One region of the Alteromonas sp. G4i35 genome, then DNA from elsewhere that is predicted to be linked to it. Evidence: predicted binding sites of a transcription regulator. Region 1 holds the regulator's gene; the other holds the start of a gene.

Region 1 (4,216 bases):
AACAATGGTCATCGACCACGAAGAAGGCAGGTAGTCTAGAATTTCTACCAAATCGTCAGGATTTTTGGGTAAGTTTCTCACATCGATACTTACCGCAACCTGATCGTACTCGTCAACAACTGTATGGGTTAAAGTGGGAAGTAAGTTTACCGGTATATTATCAACACAGTAATAACCTAAATCTTCCAATGCGCGAAGTGCGACAGACTTACCAGACCCTGAACGACCACTGATTATTATCAGCTTCACCTACTTTCTCCCTAATACTCTGGTTTTATCACATACGCGTTGTTGAATTAGGCGCCCACTAAACGGTTAATAGGCGCTTAATGTTTAACTTAATGCAGATAGAATATCGTCGCTTGTCGTTGCGCGACGTATTGCTTTAATCGTTTCTTTGTCGCTTAGTTTACCAGCCACGGTGGCCAGCGTTTGAAGGTGTCCTTCGGTCTGTTCCTCGGGAACGAGTAGCGCAAAAAAGATGTCTACGGGTTTCTCGTCAAGGGCGTCGAAGTCGATTGCTGGCGTGCTGGTTACAACAATGGCGATCACTTTTTCAAGGCCCGGCAGGCGCCCGTGGGGCAGGGCGATACCATTGCCAATGCCTGTACTACCCATACGCTCTCGAGCCATCAAACTGTTGAGTACCGTTGCCTGATCAATGTTCTCGTTTTGCTTGGCAGCGATATCAGCGATGATCTCAAGAATTCGCTTTTTACTATTACACTGAACCGCACACTCGGTGCGGTCCAGACTTACGATGGCTTGTATATCCATGCTTAATTAACTACTAATGTTTTTTCAGTTTTTCCTTATGCTTGATTACCTGCCGGTCGAGTTTATCAACCATGCTGTCAATCGCCGCATACATGTCGGTATTTTCTGAGGATGCGAATACTTCAGCGCCACTTAAATGAACGGTCGCTTCGGCTTTTTGATTTAATTTTTCAACGTTCAGGATGACATGCACATTAGAAATGTGATCAAAGTGACGTTCAAGTTTGCTGAACTTCGTATCGACATAATTACGCAAAGAGTCGGTGATTTCGACATGATGACCAGTAAGGTTGATTTGCATATTTCGTCTTCCTTATATTATTAAGCCCGATTAAATAAGGCTTTTGCGTTGGTTCGACGGCGGGATCGACAACGATTCCCGGTACTTTGCTATTGTTCGCCGGGCAACTTTAATGCCTTGTTCGGCCAACAATGAAGCAATCTTGCTATCACTTAGCGGCTTGCTAGGCTTTTCAGCGGCCACTAATTTCTTGATCAATGCACGAATCGCTGTAGATGAACATTCACCACCAGACTCTGTTGCAACGTGGCTTGAGAAGAAATACTTCAATTCGAAGATTCCACGTGGCGTATGCATGTACTTTTGCGTTGTCACTCGCGAAATAGTGGATTCGTGCATATCTACCATTTCTGCGACATCATTTAGCACCATTGGTTTCATCATTTCCGGGCCGTGCTCAAAAAAGCCCATTTGCTGCTGCACAATGCAGTTTGCAACCTTCATTAAGGTTTCGTTACGAGATTCAAGGCTCTTTATGAACCACTTAGCCTCTTGCATGTGTGAGCGGATGAATTGTGAATCGCTACTATTCTTGGCACGGCGACTCATTGCAGCGTATTGTTGATTTACGCTTAATTTAGGCAGACTGTCGGGGTTCAGCTCAACCACCCAACGGCCATTTTTCTTAGTTACTGAGACATCAGGAATAACGTACTCAGGCTCTTTAGTAACTAAAGCACTACCTGGGCGAGGATTCAAGGTTTGCAGTAAACGCATTGCCTCGCGTAGCTGATCTTCTTTCAATCGGCTTTTACGCATAAGCGTACGATAGTCTTTGCTGCTCAGTAAGTCAGAGTACTCTTCAATTAGTTGCTTTGCTTCAGCAAGCCACGGTGTGTCTTCTGAAAATTGGCGCAATTGCACCATCAAACATTCTTGTGGAGAGCGTGAGCCAGAACCAATAGGGTCGAACATCTGAATGCGCTTTAGCACACATTCTATTTCGTCCATTTCAATCGGCTCTTCCATATCATCATCGTTAACCGCTTCTAAAATATCATCAAGGGTAACGGTTAAATAACCTGACTCGTCAATAGAGTCGATGATTGCTGTAGCGATTGCGCGATCGGTATCCGAGAAATGGGTAAGGCGCATTTGCCAAAGAAGGTGCTCTTGAATATCTTCAGTAGTCTCACCTTGGAAGATTTGCTCGTCGTCATTGGATGGACCCGGAGCAGGCGAAGATGAAGCAGAATAGTATTCGTCCCATGTGCTGTCGATTGGCAGCTCATCGGGAAGATCGTTTTTCTCAAGTGCATCGCCGGCTTCTAACGTGTCACTAGATGCAGAAGCAGTGGCCTCAGAACCGCTGTCATCGTTGTCGATATTGTTCTTTTCTAGTTGCGGCTCGTCGTTACCTTCTTCAACTTCTAATAGCGGATTAGAATCGAGCGCTTCTTGGATCTCTTGTTGAAGATCAAGTGTAGAAAGCTGCAGCAGTTTAATGGCCTGCTGAAGCTGTGGTGTCATGGTAAGTTGTTGGCTAAATTTTAGCTGTAAAGATGGTTTCATCTACGTCTTATTTAAATGCTCTAAATTGAATATACCAGAGCGAAACTGAAAAATGACAATTCGGTTACATTAACTATAGCCTGAATTGTTCGCCTAGGTATACATCCCTTACTTTTTGATTACTTAAAACCTGTTCCGCCGTTCCTTGCGCAATAAGCTCGCCATGACTCACAATGTACGCCTTTTCACAAACATCCAATGTCTCTCGTACGTTATGGTCCGTGATAAGGATTCCAATACCCCTATCGCGAAGATGTTGTATTATCTTCTTTATATCATTAACTGATATTGGATCAACACCAGCAAATGGTTCGTCTAACAAAATAAATTGCGGTTTTGCTGCCAGAGCGCGGGCAATCTCAACGCGACGGCGTTCGCCCCCTGACAAACTCATCCCCGTACTATTACGTATATGGTTAATATTAAATTCATCAAGTAGCGCATCTGCTTCTTCTTCTTGCTGTTGTGAATTTAAATCTTTACGGGTTTGCAAAATGGCCATGATATTTTCATGCACTGTGAGCTTTCTGAAAATAGAGGCTTCCTGCGGTAGGTAGCCAATTCCGCGGCGTGCGCGCTCGTGCATGGGCTGATGAGTTAGCTCATTGTCGTCGATTTCAATTTTGCCTTTATCCAGATTCACTAAACCAACAATCATGTAGAATGTGGTGGTCTTACCAGCGCCATTTGGGCCAAGAAGACCAACAATTTGACCCGTTGAGACAGACAGACTTACATCTCGAACAACCTGTCTTGACTTGTAAGCCTTAGCAAGATTTTTAGCGCTCAAAGTTGCCATTGCTATTCATTGCCCTCGTTGTCTTTTTTGTCTTTCTTAGACGAAGTTTTGCGAATGGTCTCAGGTGTGAATACTGTGGTCACTCGACCCTCACCATCTTTACCTGCGCCGCCAGTCGCTAGCAATTGCTCGGTAATCATATCGAACGTGATGTTGTCACCCTGTACTTTACTGGTGTCTTGTTTCAACTCTGCGTTTCCGGCAAGAGAAATCGTTCGGTTCACCACTTCATAGCGTATTTCATTAGCTTTTGCCGAAACTGGCGTGCCGTCTTCCAATTGCTGGGAATAGCTTGCAGGCTTTCCTCTAGCAATAAATATTTCACGACCACCACCGTCAGTGGCAATTACTTCCACTTCGTCAGCTTCAATAACCAAAGAGCCTTGAGTTATGAGTACGTCGTCTTTGTACAACGCGGTTTTATTTTTACCGTCGATAAACTGGGTGTTCGAGCCTATTTTTATGGGCTGCGAAAAATCATCTTCACTGGCGTGTACCGCACCGCTAGCGATGGCAAGCAATAAACTAGTTGCTAGGGGAATAAGTGGTTTGTACATGATCTAAAAGCTCGTATTCTTGTGTGCGTAAATTCGCGTTAAACCCATTACTTAAAATGACATATTGGGTGCCCAGTATTTCAACGGGTTGGTCAGATGTCATTTGCTTGGTTTCTAAATTAATTTGAATGTACTCGGTCGATATACTTCTGACAAAGTCATCGCCAGTTTGGTTCTCAATATTAACTTGGTTTTCCAGCTGGATTAGCTCGTTATTGTATAGTGTACCTTCATCAGCGGTTACCACCCATGGTGATGACGCGTTTTCTG
Region 2 (4,216 bases), on a different contig from region 1:
CTCGGCTTCCGCAGCGTGTTCCATTATATCATCTGAACCTATTACCATATCCTCGGACATAAGCACTCTCTATCTGTAAAGTATTTCGGCACCAATTTAGCCATTTACTATACTAAAGTATAAGACATTTTGCCGACCTGCCAATTTATGCGACGAATCCCTGTATTTTACATTGTTTTATTACGCTGACATCAATATATTAGATTTTACTTATTTTAACCAAGTTTAGGCAAAAAGGAAAAGTATGCTTATAGATATGAAGACTCGAATAGAAAACATAGACGATAACTTACGCACTGTATCTGCGGAGCAAGCGGCCAGTGAGTGCCGAAACAATAGCGGTATACTGATTGATGTACGGGAGAGTGCCGAAGTTGCCAATCAGCCCGTACCTTCTGCGCTTCACATACCACGCGGCGTGCTCGAAATGAAGGCACTGGAACAGTTTAAAGATGCTTCAGCGCCACTTTATATTCACTGTGCGTCGGGCATTCGAGCAAAACTAGCAGCAGAGCAACTTATAAAAATGGGCTATGAGAACGTTTCGGTTGTGACATGCCCTGTACCCACGATAAACCAAGCAAACCGAAAATGACTTCTTAACCACGTGTATGCTATAAGTATCGTTAATTAAGAGTTTTAAGGCGCTGTATGCTGAAATCTACGTTAGAACAATGGCGAATGTTCAAAGCCGTCGTCGATGCAGGCGGCTTTAATCAAGCTGCTGCTGAAGTTCACAAAAGTCAATCGAGCGTTCACCACGCGGTTCAAAAGCTTGAAAACGCCATTGGTGTGTCGTTGTTTGAGAATATTGGACGTAAAGTCCAGCTTTCGCCGCAAGGCGAACTTATGTATCGCCGTGCCTCTTTTTTGCTGAGCGAAGCACACAAGCTCGAGGCCGTTGCCAATAGCCTTCAATCTGGCACAGAAACAACTTTACGCATAGCGGTGGATATTATTTTTCCGTCTGAATTGCTTTATAACGTGCTAGCGAAAGTTTCTGCTGAGTTTCCGCTGCTTCGTATCGAGATAGAAGAAACTGTGCTCAGTGGCGCAAATTCACTTTTGAGCAATGGTAAAGTTGATTTAGGCATCTCTCCTTTCGTATTTCCAAATGGTTTTAGCGAAGACTTGTGCGAAATTGAGTTTGCAGCTGTCGCTCACGCCGACCATCCACTACACCAATTAGATAGAACGCTCACACTGGAAGACTTAAAAGCGCATCGTCAAATTGTGGTAAGGGATTCATCCGCGGAACGTAAAGCTGATGTGGGCTGGTTAGGTGCAGAGCAACGCTGGACCGTAAGCCACGTTAGAACGTCATTAGATATTATTGCTCAGGGGTTGGGTTTTGCGTGGCTGCCTATAGCAATAATTAAAGATGAGCTTGAAGACGGTACACTCGTTCCCCTTCCCCTGGATAATAATGCAGCATTGCGTAAGGCGCTCCTTTATCTGTCTTTTGAAGACGGCGATACGTTGGGGCCAGCTGCCCGTGCTTTTATTGGTGAGCTACGATATCAAACAATGAACCTTCCATCGTCAGATTTTATGCTCGATTCGTGTACTGAGTAGTTTGTCCATCAGCTTAGAGCGACTGCAAGGCGTTCAAATCCAAGTATAAAGCCAAATAGCGATAATGAAACACCAACTAACGCCACAGCACCATCGTCTGTGGCCATGCCTATTGCCATAATAAAAACAGCAAAAGCGGGAATAAGGCCCATAAAGGGAATAAGCTCCAGAGGAATCATTACAAGTCCGCAACCTGCACAACATAATGCGATGAGTGATCTGAACACAGGCTGGCGCATGAAAAAACACCGAGGAACTAAAAAGCGGTCTACGCGTACTGCATACGGTTTAACCTTTTCGACAATGTAGCGAAGCTGATCGGCGTCACAGTTTAGTTGCATCACTTTTTGCGGTAACCAAGGATGCCTACGACCGAGTAAAATTTGCAACGCGATGAGTAAAATTGTCCCACCCGCTAAAGATGGGATCCCAGGGATGGCCCCAATCGGTGTGCAAGCGATAAAAGATGGCAGCGCCAACATTGGTCCAAAGCCTCTTTTCTCCATCACATCCCAAAACTCAGCAAACTCGAACGTATCTTGTCTTGCTCGCGGCTGCATTTTCCCCAACAACTCGTACAAGGTCATTGATCTTACAGCTGTTTTTCCCCACATCTTCAATTCCTTTGATATCACATTACCAGCGAACGTCGCATTAATCAGACGGGCTCCTCGCCTAATTAATATACATTTCTTGCACCTACTCGATTTGCCATAGTGAGATTGCAAGTAACCTTAGACAGGCAAATCGTGCGAAAAATATGCCATCGATTGCATGTGACGGTGTGTTGAAGACAGGAATACTTTTTGCAAATGCCCCTGATAAGTAGAATAAAATCACCTAATAAAACAAAGACAGATATAGACATTCTGTACTTTAGTGCGATGTGTACCGCTGATCGCAAAGAGTTGATAAATTAGAAGAACGTAGCGCAACCGACTATCCCTGGCATCTAGGCAAATGTTCAAGATTTCCGGGTTGCTTGAAGCGTTTAGATATTTTCCGATGCGCTTACGCCTTATCAATTTAAACCAGCGTACAAATAAACTTTAAATATGCGCTTTAGCATTCAGTTGTTAATAGCGTATGATAAAACTATAACATTGATTCTATTCCATATTTTTTCTGAATAGGAAACGAAAGAAGAGAGGGACATCCACGTGCTTACCGTACTTTTAGTTGATGACGACGCCGAGTTCACAGAAGTAGCTTGTACTATCATCGAATTTCTTGGCCACGAAGTACTTACCGCTGCCACACTCAAAGAAGCCCGCGACTGGTTAGAGAAAGAAACCTTTGACCATGTACTGCTTGATTTCATGCTACCCGATGGAAGCGGCGCGCACTTGTTCAATGAATTAGATGCACTTCCTAAGCGCCCTCGCGTTACTTTGATAACGGGTCACCCTTCTGTGAAAAGCGTGATAAAGGGTCTGTGTGGCCCCACGGTCGACTACCTTGTTAAGCCAATTCAACGGGAGGAAATAGAGGCCGTATTAAGTCAAAAGCCAAAAGAAAAAGCACCTGCACAAGAAAAAATAGAGAAACATTTTGACTTGCTGATTGGTGAATCACCAATTATGAAAGAGCTCTACAAGCTGATTTCTAGAGTGAGTAAAACCAGCGCTAACGTAATGCTGCTTGGTGAAAGCGGTGTAGGTAAAGAAGTGGTGGCTGCCGCAATTCATCGTGCTTCAGAAAGTGAAGGTCCCTATATTGCAACCAACTGTGGTGCATTCTCAAAAGAACTAATAGGTAGCGAACTTTTCGGTCACGAAAAAGGAGCATTTACCGGCGCTGTAGGACGTAAAGAAGGTGTTTTCGAACAAGCTGAGGGCGGCACGCTCTTTTTGGACGAAATCACAGAAATGCCCATTGATATGCAGCCCAACTTACTCCGCGTTTTAGAAAACAAGGTTGTTATTCGTGTGGGCGGAACGAAGACCATCCCGGTGAGCTGCCGCGTTGTATCTGCCACGAACCGAACAATGGAAGAGATTGCGCAAAGCAAAGTACTGCGCGAAGACATCTACTTCAGACTTGCGGTGTTCCCAATCACCATTCCTCCGCTACGTGAAAGAAAGGAAGATATTCCATTACTAGCAAAAACCTTTATTGCTGAATTCAATAAAGATAATGGCTCGCAATTTAAGTGGGAAGATAGTCAACTCGATACGTTACAAGCCTACGACTGGCCCGGTAACGTGCGTGAACTAAGACACTTTGTGCATCGCGCTGCCATTATGAGCGACCCTGAAAAGAGTGAGATTGAATTACCAAAAACCATTGAGTCACCATTTGCTCAAAAACAGAGTACGACACCGGCACTTCAAGCCGGTAGAACCATTGAAGACGTGGAAAAAGAGCTAATTTATGCCACGTTGGAAAAAGTGAATGGCAATAAGACCACCGCAGCAGAAATGCTGGGAATTAGTACGAAAACGCTTTACAACCGTCTTCATGCATATGGTGACTTAAGTAAAGACGACTAAGTAAGAGGTATTCGGCATGACTAGCGAAGAATTTTCTCGACTAAGTGTTTATGTGCATGATGCACGCAAACCATTAAACAGAATATCAATGCAAGCTGAGCTAGTAAAAATGGCATTAAACGGTGACGTTCCACCTCAAAAGGCATTGG

Evidence for each region. Region 1 encodes sigma-54, which starts transcription at its own class of promoters, with help from an activator protein. Its sites were predicted from a motif close to GTTGGCACGNNNNTNGNNT; they were not measured.
Region 2: the regulator sigma-54 is predicted to act here: its motif matches at 2,325-2,343, upstream of ACFI6L_RS09250 (exopolysaccharide biosynthesis protein).

What each region holds. Positions count from the first base shown of each region.
Region 1 is NZ_JBHNZD010000025.1:71,396-75,611, reverse strand. Features, by position in the region: gene rapZ (RNase adapter RapZ) at 1-249, opposite strand, end outside; gene ptsN (PTS IIA-like nitrogen regulatory protein PtsN) at 334-777, opposite strand; gene hpf (ribosome hibernation promoting factor) at 791-1,078, opposite strand; gene ACFI6L_RS16145 (RNA polymerase factor sigma-54) at 1,109-2,590, opposite strand; gene lptB (LPS export ABC transporter ATP-binding protein) at 2,664-3,389, opposite strand; gene lptA (lipopolysaccharide transport periplasmic protein LptA) at 3,392-3,946, opposite strand; gene lptC (LPS export ABC transporter periplasmic protein LptC) at 3,915-4,216, opposite strand, start outside.
Region 2 is NZ_JBHNZD010000012.1:32,333-36,548, forward strand. Features, by position in the region: gene ACFI6L_RS09235 (ArsR/SmtB family transcription factor) at 1-60, opposite strand, end outside; gene ACFI6L_RS09240 (rhodanese-like domain-containing protein) at 245-595, shown strand; gene ACFI6L_RS09245 (LysR family transcriptional regulator) at 652-1,575, shown strand; gene ACFI6L_RS09250 (exopolysaccharide biosynthesis protein) at 1,584-2,189, opposite strand; gene ACFI6L_RS09255 (sigma-54-dependent transcriptional regulator) at 2,736-4,067, shown strand; gene ACFI6L_RS09260 (hypothetical protein) at 4,084-4,216, shown strand, end outside.